2 regions of the Tenacibaculum xiamenense genome follow, and region 1 is predicted to be linked to the other one. Evidence: riboswitches for the same ligand, from Rfam matches in the RefSeq annotation. Region 1 holds a riboswitch; the other holds the start of a gene.
What was found. Region 1 has a riboswitch for S-adenosylmethionine ahead of ACKTTV_RS14810 (homocysteine S-methyltransferase family protein). Riboswitches for the same ligand answer to the same signal wherever they lie in the genome.

Region 1 (8,959 bases):
TATCAAATGGGGCTGTATCGTTCTTTAAAGTGTTCCAATCAAAAATTATTTCATCCGAAGTATTCCAATTGCTCGGTATTTTTATAGAAAAAACACTCGAATCAACAGAAATAAATCCGTCATCATCTCTTGAATAGAACTCAGTTATTTGATAAGGGGAAAAAATATGATGTGCGAATTGAGAAGCAAGAACAGCATATAATCCTGCCATACAATTAACTAAATTTTCAAGTGATGCCAAATGAAAATTTGCATTACGATTATGTTTTGCGCTATTATAATTTTGATACCAAGATAAACTTGTAAATGAAGTTGAATTCCAATCCATAAACGGTTTAATTGTTAATGGATTTGGTGACCAAACATTTAATCTAACTTCATATTCATTCAGCTTGGATGCTTCATTAATTTTGAAATAGTCAGTTATATTTAGATTACCACTTTTGGTATAACCATTGTCGTCAAGAATACCAGTACAGTTAGTTTCAAACTCTGTACACGTTCTCAAAATTAATTCATAAATGCGATGAGAAAATGTACTTTTATTAGAGTCATTTAATTCAACATAATCGAATAATTTTTTGAAATCACTTTCAATAATATGATATGCGTGAACAAGTTGAAATCTTTCAACACAGTTTCGATCGTCTACTAAGTGAAAATGTCCAAAGTTATCCGAATTCACGTTCGATGGTCTTAATATTCTTTTATATGGTTTCATCCGTCTTCTTCAATATTGCACAACGGTCTGTGTATGGTGCGTATCCCGAAGGGTATGCACTATACATCTTGTTGTAGAGTGTTATTTATCCTTCACACAAGTGTCACAAAACTGCTTTCCATATGTCGTTAGAGTGATATATTTTCTAGTGAACCCAATCTTCTTGGTTTCATTCTTTTCTATTGCAATTTTTAAAGCTTGTACTCTTGGCGATTGTTCCAAAGGAGTATATAGATTATCATCTATTAAGTGACTCCCCGATGGGATTTCAAGTAACCCTAATCGACATAAATTATCTAGAAGGCTTGGAGTTAGGCTATCATCTACACATCCGCTTAAGGTTCCGATTTGGGATAAATTTTTAATTACATCTGTGCCGCCTCTGGCATCTTTGAATTCGTTCCGTACATCAATTAATGGCATTGTCTGTCTTAAATTAAAAAGCTTAAGCATTTTCGCTTCTTCAGAGGAAATGTTCTTTATTATCTCAACAAATCCTGGATGAGCATGCTTCAGGGTAGCCGAATCCATTGAGTTAGCAATTAGATTAGCAAATAAATTCCTTAAATCTTCATTATGACCTGTGAATTTTAATGATTCTAAAGCTGGTCCAACTACTTCAGGTGGAGGCGTAGTAATCCTTTCCTCAGGCGTATTCTTTAATTTGTCTGATACTTTTTCATTTACGAAATTCTCAATTTGCTCATATCCCCAAACTAGGACTTTGATAGGTGCTAAAGCAATATTCACTGTTTTTGCAACAGTTCCTAGAGCTTTTCCTACTTCTTTTGCTGCAGGTTGAACCGCATCATCGTAGATAGGTATAGCTTTCGCTAATCCTGCAACGGCATCTATGGTTGCCTTTACATTTGTTTCTTTATTCTCGTCAGAATTATTTTCCATTTTCTGTTTTTAAATACTCTACAACTAGTTATACCTCGATAAATATAATTTTTATTCAGGTTATATCCCCTGATAACTGGACCTTTTAGGTTTTGTTATCCATTTAGTTTTTTGTTTAAAAAGCTTTGCTAAAAAGTAAGATTGTTATATTAAGAAAAGAGGTTTTTGAGTGTTACAGTTAAATAATGGAGACCTAAATTCGTAGTATATAGTTAATTTTTTAGTTGTGCTTTCTCTTTACTTTGCGAACATAAAAAAAAGAATTTAAAGCCTCTTACGGTTTCCCGTAGTCGTAACTTTTTTAATAATAAGTGTCCGATTTTAGTGCATGAGCGTATTGCAATTCCCTTTAATGATAATTACAGATTCTGAATGCTCGTTCTTTAAATGTTTAATTATCGGCTACTATTGTTCAATTTTTAGTTTAAATTTTATAATGATTTGATAATTTTTTTTACAATTAATTGTATTAAACCACCAACTATTTAATCTCAAAACAAACAAAATACTATTCTATAAACAATATTCTAAATAGTATTGTCAGTTCAAGTGATTTTAATCCATTGAAGAGTAGATTAAAATGGTATCGAGAACTAGTTGTAAGTATAGTTTATGAAAGACTTCTCGACACAAAATTTCATTTCGTTTTACTACATGAAATTCCACTCGAAGTGACAACAGAGAGTCATTTCGAAGGAGGGTATGACTGAGAAATCTAGCCTCTTTTTTATACTTATTTGATTATTTAGATTTTTCTCTTTGGTCAAAATTATAAAGAATAGAATTCAATATTAAAAAAAAACACTGTCAGTTCAAGTGATTTTAATAGATTGAAGGGTAGATTAAAAATGGTATCGAGAACGAATTAAAGATTCTTATTATTAAAGACTTCTCGATACAAAATTTCACTCGAAATAATAATTGATTCCTTTCGAGGAGTGTAACTGTTGAGAAATCAACACGCTAAAAACTTAACAATCAAAATTTAAAATTAACGAATAGAAACTTAAAATTTAGAATTTAGAATTTAACACTAAGAATTCAACATTTAAAAATTTAAAACTCCTTTAAAAATATGGCTTTATATAAAAAATAATTCGTTTATTTGCACCCGAGTTCATAAACTTAACTTGTGTTATCAAGAAAGGTGGAGGGAATAGATCCGTTGAAACCTTGGCAACCCTTTGAAAATCAAAGAAGGTGCTACATTCTACTGTTAGAACAGAGAGATAACGAAAAGAAATACTTTTCTCTTTTCCTGATAACACACACCTTAACAAATCAGGAATGTCAAACATTTTTAAAGAAATACAAGAAAGAATTTTAGTGCTAGATGGAGCCATGGGAACCATGTTACAACGCTATAAATTTACTGAAGAAGATTTTCGTGGAGAGCGCTTTAAAGACTATCCAATTCCTTTAAAAGGGAATAACGATTTATTATCTATCACACAACCTGAAGCCGTAAAAGATGTACATCGACAATACTTTGCTGCTGGAGCTGATATTGTTGAAACAAATACGTTCTCGGGTACTACTATTGCGATGGCAGACTATCAGATGGAGGATTTAGTATATGAACTAAATTTTGAATCGGCAAAACTAGCCAAAGAAGCAGCAGATGAGTTTACAGCTAAAGAGCCGCATAAACCTAGGTTTGTTGCTGGATCTATTGGTCCTACAAACAGAACAGCAAGTATGTCTCCAGACGTAAATGATCCTGGCTATAGAGCTGTAACTTTTGATGAATTACGTATTGCTTACAAACAACAAGCAGAAGCTTTGTTAGATGGAGGCTCTGATTTGTTATTGGTAGAAACTGTTTTTGATACCTTAAATGCCAAAGCAGCTTTGTTTGCAATTGAAGAAATTAAAGAAGAACGAAATATAGAAATCCCAGTGATGGTTTCAGGAACCATTACAGATGCCTCTGGAAGAACCTTGTCAGGACAAACCGCTGAAGCATTTTTAATTTCTATTTCGCATATTCCTTTGTTATCAGTTGGATTTAACTGTGCCTTAGGAGCCAATTTACTACAACCACACTTAGAAGCTATTGCTCCTAAAACTGAATTTGCCGTTTCTGCACATCCAAATGCAGGATTACCAAATGCTTTTGGTGAATATGATGAAACACCAGACGAAACTGCAAATCAAATTGAGGAGTATTTAAAAAAGAATTTAATCAATATTATCGGAGGGTGTTGCGGAACAACACCTGAACATATACAGGCAATCGCTACTGTTGCCGCCAAATATAAACCAAGAAAACTACCTACAGATGAACAAAATGATTAGCGGAGTATGTATGATACTCCTGGCAATGTCTTGTCAAAAAAACAGTAACCAGACAACCGCAGCCGAAGAAGTGAAATCAGAAACTGAAAACACATTAAAAGTGGAAGGAACATGGAAGTTGGTATACGGAGAAATTAAAGAAAAGGATTCTGTTCAGGTAAAGGACTTGTCCAAAACTGATTTTATTAAAATCATAAACAAGAGTCACTTTGCATTTTTTAACCAAAACAAAGGAACTGCTGACGGATTTTACGGAGGTGGTGGTAGCTACACACTGAATGGTGATGATTATGTTGAAAAATTAGAATACGTAGGTGTTGAAGCTATCAGAAACCACGAATTTCCATTTAAAGTAAAAATAGTGGGTGATACCCTTATCCAATTTGGAAAAGAAGAGGTAAAGGATGCTGGTATCAATAGAGATATCATAGAAAAATATATTAGAGTAAAATAAAAAATACTGCTGTTAGCTTTGGTTAACAGCAGTTGTACACCGTTTCATAATGAGTAAAGCAGAAAGTAAATACATGCGTTTATCAGGATTAGAACCCTTAATTATTACTCCTGAAAGCAATTTTATTAATGTAGGAGAACGAACCAACGTAGCAGGTTCTCGTAAGTTTCTTAGGCTAGTAAAAGAAGAGAAATTTGACGAAGCCTTGGCTATAGCAAGACATCAAGTTGATGGAGGTGCTCAGATTATTGATATAAACATGGATGATGGTTTGATTGATGGAAAACAAGCCATGGTTCGTTTTTTAAATCTAATTGCCTCTGAACCTGATATTGCTCGTGTACCTATTATGATTGATAGTTCGAAATGGGAAATTATTGAAGCGGGATTACAAGTAGTTCAAGGAAAATCAGTTGTAAACTCTATTTCTTTAAAGGAAGGAGAAGAAAAGTTTATTTGGGAAGCAACTCAAATTAAACGATACGGTGCTGCGGTAATCGTAATGGCTTTTGATGAAGTTGGTCAGGCAGATACGTATGAGCGTCGTATTGAAATTGCTGAAAGGTCTTACAGAGTTTTAGTAGATAAGGTAAACTTTCCTCCGGAAGATATTATTTTCGATTTGAACATTTTCCCAGTAGCTACTGGAATGGAAGAACATCGAAAGAATGCAATTGACTTTATTGAAGCTACACGTTGGGTTCGTGAAAATTTACCACATGCCAGTGTAAGTGGAGGGGTTAGTAATGTTTCTTTTTCATTTAGAGGGAATAATACAGTTCGTGAAGCGATGCACTCGGTATTCTTGTATTATGCCATTAAAGCTGGAATGAATATGGGAATTGTAAATCCTGCGATGCTGGAGGTTTACGATGACATTCCGAAGGATTTATTAGAACATATTGAAGATGTAATTCTCGATAGGAGAGATGATGCTACCGAGCGCTTACTTGATTTTGCTGAAACTGTAAAAGGAAAGAAAAAAGAAGATGATGGTAAAGCTTTAGAGTGGAGAACATTGCCGTTACAAGATCGAATTACGCATTCATTAGTAAAAGGTATTGATGCTTTTATTGAAGAAGATGCAGAAGAGGCTCGATTAAGTGTTGAAAGACCACTTCAGGTAATTGAAGGGCACTTAATGGCTGGAATGAACGTTGTTGGAGATCTTTTTGGAGAAGGAAAAATGTTCTTACCACAGGTAGTAAAATCGGCTCGTGTAATGAAAAAAGCAGTTGCCTATTTGAATCCGTACATTGAAGCTGAAAAAAGTGAAGAGCAAAAAGCTCTTGGAAAAATATTAATGGCTACCGTTAAAGGTGACGTCCATGATATTGGTAAAAATATTGTGAGTGTCGTTTTGGGTTGTAACAATTATGAAATTGTAGACTTAGGTGTAATGGTACCGCCAGAAAAGATTATTGAAACAGCAAAAGCAGAAAATGTTGATGCCATTGGATTAAGTGGATTAATTACGCCATCTCTTGATGAAATGGTGTATTTAGCTAAAGAAATGGAACGTCAAAATTTTGAAATTCCATTGTTAATTGGAGGTGCAACAACTTCGAAAGCACATACGGCTGTTAAAATTGATACACAATATAAAAATGCGGTAGTTCATGTAAATGATGCGTCAAGAGCTGTAACCGTGGTTGGGGATTTATTGAATAAAAAAACTCGAAATGAATATGTTGCGAAGTTAAAACATGATTATGAAGAGTTTCGAAATAAGTTTTTAAAACGAGGAAAAGAAAAGCATTACATTTCTATAGAAGAAGCTCGCGAACGTAAGTTTAAAATCGATTGGGATTCGGTGAATATTTCGAAACCAAAAGAACTCGGAGTTCAAAAGTTAGAGCAAATTAGCTTAAAAGAACTAATTCCATTTTTTGATTGGAGTCCATTTTTCCGTTCATGGGATTTACATGGAAGATTTCCTAAAATTTTAGAAGACAAAGTCGTAGGAGAGCAGGCAACAAGTTTGTATGAAGATGCACAAAAAATGTTGCAAGAAATTATAGAGAAGCAATCTTTGAAACCGAAGGCTGTTTTCGGAATTTTTGAAGCGAATACAATCAATGATGATGATATTTCTGTTGAAAAGAAAGGAGGTCAAATTGGAATATTCAGAACATTACGTCAGCAATTAAAGAAAAGAGAAGGGAAGCCAAGTTTTGCACTGGCCGACTTTATTGCTCCTAAAGAATCTGGAAAGCAAGATTATGTTGGAGCATTTTGTACAGCCATTTTTGGTGCAGATGAATTAGCGCAAGGTTATAAAGACAATCATGATGATTATAATGCAATTATGGCGCAGGCTATTGCCGATCGTTTTGCTGAAGCATTTGCTGAATATTTACATCATAGAGTAAGAACAAAACATTGGGGATATGCTGAGGCAGAAGACCTATCAAATGACGAATTAATTAAGGAAGTATATAAAGGTATTCGTCCGGCTCCTGGGTATCCTTCATGCCCAGATCATTTAGAAAAAGAAACGATTTGGGAACTGTTACAAGTTGAAGAAAATATAGGAGTAACCTTAACGGAGAGTTTAGCAATGTGGCCGGCAGCAGCTGTTTCTGGTTACTATTTTGCTAACGAGGAAGCAATGTATTTCGGATTGGGTAAAATAACTGATGACCAAGTTAGAGACTTTGCTGAACGAAAAAATATAACATTGGAAAAAGCAAGAAAATGGTTGCATCCGACAATAGTGGACAATTAAAATTATGAGTAAAACAGAATTTATAGAATTAACTCTTGGAAGTCATAAAATAGTACACGGGTATAACGAACATAATGAAGAGGTAATTGAAGATGTTGAGGTAGAAAACTTTTCGAAAAAAGTAGTAGCTATATCAAGAATTAAATCCATTAGTGAGAAGTATATTTTAAGTGATTATGTTGATGGCAGATGGATTTACTGGGAGTATAAAGAAGATTTTGAAACAGTAAAAAACAAACTACTAAAAGAATAACTCTTTAGATAGAGAGCCATATGAAAGTAACAGAACACTTAAAAAACGCAAAAGGAAAAACCTTATTTTCATTTGAAATTGTACCTCCTCAAAAAGGTCAAAACATTCAGGAACTTTATAATAATATAGATCCATTAATGGAGTTTAAACCTCCATTTATTGATGTAACAACATCACGTGAAGAATATGTATATCTTCCGAAGGAAAATGGATTGTTAGAGAAAAAAGTAACCCGAATGCGTCCAGGAACGGTGGGTATTTGTGCTTCTTTAAAGTATAAATACGATGTAGATGCAATTCCTCATGTTTTGTGTGGAGGGTTTACAAAAGAGGAAACAGAGTACGTTTTGGTAGATTGCCATTATTTAGGATTGGATAATGTAATGGCACTTCGAGGTGATGCTCGAAAAGATCAACAGTATTTTAAACCTTCCGAAGGGGGGAATAACTATGCGTCAGATTTGGTAAAGCAAATTTGCGATTTAAACCAAGGGAAGTATCTGCATGAAATTATTGAAACACCTTATAAAGCTGATTTTTGTATAGGGGTTGCTGGATATCCTGAAAAGCATTTTGAATCACCAAGTTTAACAAATGATTTAAAGAGGTTGAAAGAAAAAGTGGATGCTGGTGCAGATTATGTAGTTACTCAGATGTTTTTTGATAATAAAAAATATTTTGAGTTCGTAAAAAAAGCAAGAGAGATTGGTATTGATGTACCTATTATTCCAGGGATCAAACCTATCGCAGTTAAAAGGCACTTACAAATCTTACCTCAAATTTTTAGATTAGATTTACCTGAAGAGTTAGTAGAGGCTGTGGAAGCATGTAAAAGCAATAAAGAAGTAAGGCAGGTAGGTATAGAGTGGGCTATTCAACAAAGTAAAGAGCTTATTGAAGGAGGAGTTCCTGTATTGCATTATTATTCAATGGGTAAGTCGAGTAATATTAAAGCAATAGCAAAGGAGATTTTTTAACCACTACGCGGTTGTAAATTTAGTTCCAATGAACTTTGTAACCAGAAGTTTATTGTCAATAGTTATATATTTAGAAACCTTTTAATGAGTAATCATTAGGAGGTTTTTTTGTGGAGTTAATTATTCCGCTTAACACAAAACAAAAGCTCAAGAATTCTTATGGTTGTGAGAAGAAACTTAAAGATTATAATATTAAACGTTATTCAAGTAAAAATCTCTGAGTCGTTTCACTTTTTCGAAATAATGTTTATGTCGTATTGAATATATACTACTTCATATTTCGACTGAAATGAGAAATCTTTTCTCTTATTCTGATTGGAAATAAATATAGCTGGATTTTATAAAAAAAAGAAAGCTATCAAAAACAGAGGGAAATTTAATGAGGGAAAATCGTTTTGATAGCTTGCGAATTGCTTAACTATTAAGGGGAAATAATTTTCAATTACACTACAAATGTATCTAATCTTTCCAGTTGTATGGGTAATGTAGTGTTTTTGCAGTGACAGAAGTAGTGTTTGAAAATAGACATAAGTTGTCTTATTTTAGACATTTTCTGTCTAAAATTGGGTAAAAATGAGAAAAAACTTTTTTAAATAAATTAATCCCTATTATTTGCCTCAACAGA
Region 2 (8,959 bases), on a different contig from region 1:
TCTGTTTCTTAGCTACTTCATACTGTGGATGTGATTTTAAGAAAGGATATTTCACAAAATTCACTTGATCATGTCCTTCTAAAAACTCCGCTACTTTCAAAGCGTTTTCGCAATGTTTCTCAACACGTATTGAAAGCGTTTCTAAACTCTTAGATAATACCCAAGCATTAAATGGAGACATCGCTGGCCCTGTATTTCTAGAGAACAAATAAATCTCTCTAATAAGATCAGACTTACCTACAGTTACTCCACCAAGTACTCTTCCTTGCCCATCAATTAACTTAGTAGCAGAGTGGATTACCAAATCAGCTCCGTACTTAATTGGGTTTTGTAAATAAGGTGTAGCAAAGCAGTTATCTATTACTAATAGAAGATTATGCTTCTTAGCTATTTCACCTAACAATTCTAAATCTATAATATCAACAGCAGGATTCGTTGGTGTTTCTGCATACAATATCTTCGTATTAGGTTGAATTAGACTTTCTATTTTCTCAGGCTCATTTACTTTGAAATAACTTGTTTCGATATTCCACTTTGGAAAATATTTTGTAAACAAGCTGTGCGTTGATCCAAAAACCGAACGAGATGAAACAATATGATCTCCTGAATTTAAAAGCGCTGCAAAAGTTGAAAAAACAGCTGCCATTCCCGTAGCAAAAGCATAACCCGCTTCAGCACCTTCCATGTCCACTATTTTATTTACAAACTCTGTTGTATTCGGATTGGAAAATCTACTGTATAAATTTTTTTCTTTTTCTTCAGCAAAAGAAGCTCTCATATCTTCAGCATCATCAAATGTAAAACTAGATGTTAGATATAAAGGAACAGAATGCTCAGAGAACTGGGTTCTTTCTGTCTGAGTTCGTATTGCTTTTGTTTCAAAATTTTTGCTCATCTTATTTTTTAGGTTTTTTGTATCGTATTAGTCTTTATAAGCTTGTTTATAAACGCGTTTAAACTTTTACTGAATTCAGTAAAAGTTTAAACATTATTTTATTTATAATTTCGATTGTCGTTTATCATTAGGTCTTAATTACCGCTCTTGGCCAGTCGTAAAATATCTCCAAAAACTCCTCTCGCTGTTACCTGTGCTCCTGCTCCTGCACCTTGGATAACAATTGGTTGTTCTCCATAAGATTCTGTGTAAATTTCAAAAATTGCATCAGAACCTTTTAAACTTCCTAGTGGTGAGTTTTGAGGAACAGATACTAATTTTACATCTAACTGACCTTTTGTTTGTTGCAAATCTCCATGTAAATCTCCAATATATCTTAAAACATGACCTTCTTCTTGCTTCTCTTTTGCCTCTTGGAAGAATGGATTCAACTTAGTCAAGTCTGATAAAAATTCATCCGCAGTAATATCTCTATATGCTTCTGGAATAAGGTTTTCAATCTTGATATCTTCAAATTCATTTTCTAAATCTAACTCACGAGCTAAAATCAATAATTTTCGAGCTACATCATTTCCACAAAGGTCTTCACGTGGGTCTGGCTCAGTAAATCCTTTATCAATTGCTTCTTGAAGTACCGTTGAAAACGGAACCTCATCCGCAGAAAACCTATTGAATATATAACTTAATGATCCAGAGAATACACCTCTAATTCTAGTAATATTTTCACCTGAATCGTGTAATAATTTTATAGTATCAATTAATGGAAGACCAGCCCCAACATTTGTCTCATATAAATAACTCTTGCTATTTGCATCTAATGTTTTACGCAGCTCTTTGTAAAAATCATAAGAAACGGTATTGGCTATTTTATTGGAAGAAACTAAATCGAAACCTGCCTCTACTAAAGGAATATAATTCTTTGTAAAATCTAAACTAGCTGTATTATCAACTGCGATTAAGTTTTCTAAATGATGCTCTTTTGCATAATCAATCACACTCTGAACAATGGTATCGTTCTTTTCACTCGCATCTAGTGCTGATCTCCATTCTCCATTTGCTCCAGTTGTAGACAACAATACTTGCTTTGAATTTGCAATAGCAAATACATTTAATTGTATTTTCTTTCTTTCTAAGATATTTTTAGCACTGTCTAAAATCTGATCAATAAGTGTTCCTCCAACTAAACCTTTCCCAAATACTGCAATGTTAATCTTTTTAGCTACTCCAAAAACTTGTCCGTGAATTACGTTTAAAGCCTTATGAAGTTGACTCTTCTTTACAATTAAACTTACATTTTTACCTGTAATTGTATTGTTAAAAAGTAACGGTACTATTTGGTTTTTAATTAAGGCGTTATATGGGTGGTGGAACTCACTTAAATCTTGACCTACAATTGAAATTACAGAAACGTCATCAAGAATAGAGATTTTATTTACATCTTTCGTATAAAAGTCATTTTCAAACTCTACCTCTAAAGCTTTTACAGCATTTTCGGCATTTTCTTTATCTACGACCAATCCAATTCCTCTTTCAGAAGAACCTTGTGAGATAATACTTACACTAATATCCTGATTACTCAAAGCTCTAAAGATTCGAGCATCTACTCCAACCTTTCCTAACAATCCTCTTCCTTCGAAATTTAATAGAGCAACATTATCCAAAATTGATAACGACTTGATTCCTTTTTGACTAGATTTTGAGGTAATCAACGTTCCTTTATCATTCGGTTTGAATGTATTTAGAATTCTTAAATTGATATTTTTTTCTAATAAAGGAATGATTGTTTTTGCGTGTAAAATATTCGCTCCGAAATTGGCTAACTCATTCGCTTCAGAAAATGATAATTCTTCAATTTTCTTTGCATCTGCTACTAAATCAGGATTCGCAGTAAATATTCCGTCAACGTGCGTATAATTCTGTAATTCTCCCGCATTTAAGTAATTCGCTAATAAAGAGGCTGTATAGTTACTTCCGTTTCTCCCTAAAGTTGTTGTTTCATCATTTAAAGTTGATGCGATAAAACCAGTAACAACATTAACGGTATTTCCATTATGCGCTTCAAAATACTTGGTTACCTTTTCTTTTGATACTTCGTTAATCGGTTGTGCATTTCCAAAGTTCTCATCTGTCTTTAGTAACACTCTGGCATCTGTTGGATTCGCATTGATTCCCTTTTGCTCTAATAACTCAGAAACGGTTTTAATAGACAACAATTCTCCTTGTGCTAAAACCTCATCTTTAATTTTCGAGCTATAGTCGCCCAACAAACTTACACCTTCGAATAATCTTTCTAAACGATCAAACTCTTTAGAGAAGTCAATCAATGGAGTTACCAATGTTTGCTCTCTTTTAAAGGCTTCAAGCTGCTCAGTATATGCTTCATTTTCAGCAGCTTTCTCTAAAATACTTTCTAGAGTATCCGTTGCATTTCCTCTTGCAGAAACTACCACTGCTATATTCTCTCCTTCGTTAACTTTTTGTTCTATAATAGACACTACATCATGGATTCCATCATTCGATAATGACTTTCCTCCAAACTTTAAAACCTTCATTTTTTTATTCGTACTATTTTTATTGAATATAGGTTCAACAATCTTTTTTAGTTGTTCGTATTCGATTAGAAATGCATCATGTCCATGATCTGAATTAATTTCATCATAAGTTACATTTGGATGCACTGCTGCTAATTCTTTTTGTGTTTCTCTGTTTTCTTCGGCAGTAAAAAATAAATCAGAATCTACTCCAACGATATGAATATCGGCTTCTATCGTTTCTAATACATTCAGTCCTTCTCTACCTTTTGTTACATCAATGGTTTTTAACAATTGATTCATGAGTTTATAGGAAGCTAACTGATAGCGTTCCTGTAACTTTTTTCCATGATGCAATAACCAACTTTCAACATTAAAAATTTGTAATTCTTCATTTTTAGTTCGTTGAAAACGCTTCTTAAAAGATTCTGGCGTTCTGTAGCACAACATGGCATGAATTCGTGCATCATGCACTGGATTGTTTGAATTGGTTAAAAACAATTCTTGAATTTGACAATTGGCTATTAACCAATCAGTCGATTTCCAATCCGTAGCAACAGGAATTAAGTGCTCAGTTATTTTTGGTTGTATGACTACCATTTCCCAGGCAATTCCTCCTCCTAATGATCCTCCTATAAGGGCAAATAACTTTTCAATTTTAAGTTTTTCTAACCCTAACAAAAAAATCCTTGCAATATCTCTTGCTATAAAACTTTTATAATCATCAATTAAAAAATCATCATAACCATTTCCAGGAATATTAAAACAAAGTATGGTGTACTCATTTGTATCAATTACTTTATTTTCTCCTATTAAATCTTTCCACCAACCATCTTCTCCAGCAACATCGCTATTTCCAGTTAATGCATGATTTATTAAAATTACAGGTGCAGTACCCAGTGCTTCACCAAACAACTGATAACTTAATGGTAAATTACTGAACTGGGCACCACTTTCTGTAACGTAACTTTCAATTGTTACGTGATTTAAATTTTTGTTTAAACTCATTGATTGTATTTAGAAAACAATTTGTTACGCTAATGTTTCTTCAGATATTTTAGCAAATGCTTCTTTAAGGTCTGTTTTTAAATCTTCAACATTCTCAATTCCAACAGATAAACGTATTAAGTCTTTTGTAACTCCAGTACTTTCCTGTTCATCATCGGCTAATTGTTGATGCGTTGTACTTGCTGGGTGAATAATTAAAGATTTTGTATCTCCAATATTGGCTAATAATGAAAATAGCTGTGTAGAATCTGCAATAGTTTTTGCTGCTTCGTAACCTCCTTTTGCTCCAAAGGTAACAATTCCACTTTGACCTTTTGGTAAATATTCATCGGCTAAAGATTTGTATTTACTACTTTCCAACCCTGGGTAATTTACCCAAGCTACCTCTTCCTGTTCTTCTAACCACTTGGCTAAGGCTAAAGCGTTTTCACTATGCTTTTTTATTCTTACTTCTAAAGTTTCTAACCCCTGTATTATTTGGAATGCGTTTGTAGGACTTAAGGCTCCTCCGAAATCACGTAATCCTTCTAAGATTAACTTAAATGTATATGATGCGGCTCCTAATGCTTCGTGATATACTAATCCGTGATATCCTGCAGAAGGCTCTGTAAACTCAGGGAATTTACCATTTGACCAGTCAAAAGTTCCCGCGTCTACAATTACACCTCCTAAAGAATTTCCTTGACCTCCAATATATTTTGTTAAGGAATGAATCACAATATTTGCTCCGTGTTCAATTGGATTTAATAATGCTGGTGTTGCAACTGTATTATCAACAATAAATGGTACTTGTGCTTTCTTTGCATGAGCTGAAATGCCTTTTAAATCAAGCACATCTAATTTTGGATTCCCTAAAGATTCAACAAAAAATGCTCTAGTATTCTCTTGAACTGCCTTTCCAAAATTTTCAGGATCCGAAGCATCAACAAAAGTTGTTGTAATTCCTAACCTTGGTAATGTTACTTTTAATAAATTATAAGTACCTCCATACAAACTACTTGAAGCAACGATATGATCTCCAGCTTTTAATAAGGTTAATAAACCTGTTGAAATAGCAGCCGTTCCTGAAGCAAAAACTACCGCTCCAATACCTCCTTCTAAAGCCGCTAAACGCTCTTGTAATATTTGATTAGTTGGATTATTTAATCTTGTGTAAATAAACCCTAGTTCTTTTAATGAAAATAAATTTGCGGCATGATCTGAATCATTAAATACATAAGAGGTTGTTTGATAAATAGGCACTGCTCTAGTTCCTCCCGTTTGTTTTACATCATGTCCTGCGTGCAACGCGTTTGTTGCGAATTTTTGTGTACTCATTTTTCTTGTTTTTGAGTTAATATTAAATTAAACCAAAAGTCAAAACACATCTCTTTTTAGATGTTGCTTACTAGAAAAATGTTATTAAGAAATTTTAAGAGATTCTTATAAGATTTTGAATCTTCTCATGGGTTATCTATCCTATTTTACTTTGTGGTTAAAAGCAATATTTAGGTAGAATTTAGCACCTTCTTTGCATAGAGCAAAGGGTTGCTAAGGTTTCATCGGGTCTAATCCCTCCACCTTTCTTGATAACATCGTCAATAAGTCTTTGAACTTTTCCGAGTGCAAATATTTTAAAAATAAGTTTTAATATCCAAACATTTTTTATGTTTTTTTCTCGAAAAGGATTTCTGAAAGTTCTTACTTCAACTTAAATTGCATTTCAACAGGCAGATGATCAGAGGCTTGACCAAAACTTTTCAACACACTTCCTTTTTCATACCTAATTGTATTTTTTGTGTAAAAAATATAGTCTAACCTTTCATAAGGTTTTTCAGAGTCAAATGTTAAGTCATAGCTCGATTCAGAATAAGCTGCATTCCCAATATTAGGCAAGTCAAATATTTTCTTGATAGCAGCATCTTCATAGGTTGGATCACTATTAAAGTCTCCCAATAAAATAGTTGGATTTGTTTCTGCATAGTGCTTAAAAATTCTAACAACCTTCTCTAATTGCTTTATTCTGGTTTCTTTATCAAATGCCTCTAAATGAACGTTCAACACAACAATTTCTTTCCCTTCAATAACTACTTTCACAATTTGCAAAAGCCTATCCAAATAAAATGCTTCCCTATAAAATGGATTATTTGAAACTCTCTCCAAAACAATCCTTTCGTAATCTTTTAAAGGATATTTACTAATTATCGATTGCCCCGAAATTACTTTTCCGAAATGCATATTTGGTGGCCAATATGGAAAGGGAAGGTAGTTTTCATCCCAGTTGATTCCTTTTGCTGAATATGGATAGCCTAGCTTTAAAATTTCTTCTTCCTGATCAATATTGTACGAGCGAGAAGCATCATAGTCAATTTCCTGAAAAGCAATAATATCAGGATTTACCTTCTTTATTTCTGTTAGTACTTTTTCTAAATTTTTATCGAATAACTCTTTTGGTTTGGATACAGCTCTGTTATTGGTCATACCACTTAAATACCCAATATTATACGTTACAATGCTATAAATTGAATCGTTATCGATAGATACTGCGTATTTGTTCTTTGACAGCTGAGCATAACTGGATTTATCTAATGTTGGCGAAGATGCCCAAAAGAAAAAAGCCAACACTCCCACAAATAATACAATTATTAGTTTAATTAGAACTTTAAAAAATTGCTTCATTACGAAATAAATTTTGGTTTAGTTTTCATCTGAAATTTTTCAATTATCAAATGTAATTCGTCAAGAGTTATTTTAAATATTAAAACTTCCCATGGCGTATTTCGTACTCCTTCATCCCCATAAATACTGAATTATCAGAGCATAACATTTTTAGCTAGACCTTAAAAAAATGTTAATATTAATTTCAAATTTAAACCTTTTTGATTTAGCAATGTCAAAGTAGTGTAATTAAATTTAAAAGATTACAACAAATTTCTCTTTTGAGAATTTAAAGTAATTTATTGTTAACAGGAATTATTTGATGAAGACAAAGTCTTTTTTAGGGAAAAAATAAAAATTACCCAACAAAAAAGTATTTATAATTTATAACGTATTACAGATGAAAAAAATAGTAGCAATTTTAGTAGTGGCTTTCGGTTTCAATTCAGCCATCATAGCTCAGGAACATAAAAAGGAAAAATTTGAAGAAACTTTAACTGTTGATCAACAAACCGAACTAGCGGTAAAAAAAATGACATTAAAGCTTGATTTAACAACTTCACAACAAGAGAAAATAAAACCTTTTTTAGCCGAACAAATAGCAGATAGAAAGGCAATGAGAGCGAAGAGGAAAGAAATGAAAAAAAATAAACAGAAACCCTCTTCTGAAGAAAGATATAAGATGATGAATGCAAGATTGGATAAACAAATTGCTTTCAAAGCTGAAATGAAACGCATTTTAAACGCTCAACAGTATGATAGATTTGAAAAAATGGCTGATCGTAAAATGCATAAAATGAAAAAGAAAATGCACAAAAAAGGTAAAAAGCGTAGGAAGATGGAGCATGATGACGATAAATAGTAGTAGATGAGGAATTCATAGCCTCGGATTAGTTTTGTAAAAGCTCGGTTTTAAAACCGAGCTTTTTTGCTTTGTCTAGTTGATATTATCATATAAAACAACTGGGCTAAAACCATAGCCTTTCTTATTATTATCGGAAAAGTGAATTCTATAATTAAGAGTTCCTTCATCTGTTTTCTCAACATAACCTATTCTTGCCATAGGAACAATAATTAACTCCTCTCCATAAGCGGCTGTCATAAACCTTAATTCAACTATTTTATCAAGTTGATCATCAGTTGTAAAAACTTTATACTTAATCTTCTCCTGGGCAATATAATTGGATATTTTCTCTTCTAAACTTTCTAATATCTCCTCGTTAGGCTCCAGAATTAAATCATTTCCTGCTGCTCCCCATTTGTGCTTCCAAACGAAATCTTTATAGTGTAAATCATTCTGTTTGAAAAGGTGCTTAGTATTTGACAACTCATAGCAATTAGGATTATACTCATGTTCTATATAAGGGCACAACCTCTTAGAGATTTCAAATTGCTTTATAGGATGATTAAGGTATTTCAGATCATTATATTTTTTATCAAATCTAAATTTCCAACTATCTGAATCTTCCGGATAATTATCCTTGTAAAGAGCTTCCGTAATTAACACCCTATTATAAAGAGCTTTTATTTTTACAAAGTCATTTCTGTTTTTGTAATAAAGAGAATCGTTATTCTCCAAAATTTCTTTTATGTCGACTATTTTTACAGGAACATTCAATTCTTTTTGGGTCGCAAAAAACTCAAACTTCGTTTTTTGCTTGTCAATTTCTCTATCAACTAATACTACCTCTTGACTTCCCTCTACCTGAAATATTTTGTTATAGAATTTTATAAAATCATCCCAATTGGTATTCATATTTTCAGCGAAAACAAATGCATTAGAATCTGATATAGAGTTTAGTACCATTGTATTCATTTTAGCTGCACTTATTGGATAGGTAGCTACCGCTTGAAACTCTATATTTTGCAATCCTTTTTCTGTTACGGC

Region 2: linked by a shared signal. The riboswitch ahead of ACKTTV_RS18995 (O-acetylhomoserine aminocarboxypropyltransferase/cysteine synthase family protein) and the one ahead of ACKTTV_RS14810 (homocysteine S-methyltransferase family protein) in region 1 are both predicted to bind S-adenosylmethionine.

What each region holds. Positions count from the first base shown of each region.
Region 1 is NZ_CAZEQU010000034.1:15,752-24,710, forward strand. It holds gene ACKTTV_RS14800 (hypothetical protein) at 1-721, opposite strand, end outside; gene ACKTTV_RS14805 (DUF4393 domain-containing protein) at 803-1,624, opposite strand; SAM riboswitch class I at 2,757-2,860, shown strand; gene ACKTTV_RS14810 (homocysteine S-methyltransferase family protein) at 2,912-3,922, shown strand; gene ACKTTV_RS14815 (hypothetical protein) at 3,906-4,376, shown strand; gene metH (methionine synthase) at 4,426-7,104, shown strand; gene ACKTTV_RS14825 (hypothetical protein) at 7,109-7,357, shown strand; gene metF (methylenetetrahydrofolate reductase [NAD(P)H]) at 7,378-8,334, shown strand.
Region 2 is NZ_CAZEQU010000039.1:280,505-289,463, reverse strand. It holds gene ACKTTV_RS19005 (trans-sulfuration enzyme family protein) at 1-895, opposite strand, end outside; gene thrA (bifunctional aspartate kinase/homoserine dehydrogenase I) at 1,030-4,434, opposite strand; gene ACKTTV_RS18995 (O-acetylhomoserine aminocarboxypropyltransferase/cysteine synthase family protein) at 4,459-5,751, opposite strand; SAM riboswitch class I at 5,881-6,009, opposite strand; gene ACKTTV_RS18990 (endonuclease/exonuclease/phosphatase family protein) at 6,115-7,092, opposite strand; gene ACKTTV_RS18985 (hypothetical protein) at 7,472-7,933, shown strand; gene ACKTTV_RS18980 (hypothetical protein) at 8,009-8,959, opposite strand, start outside.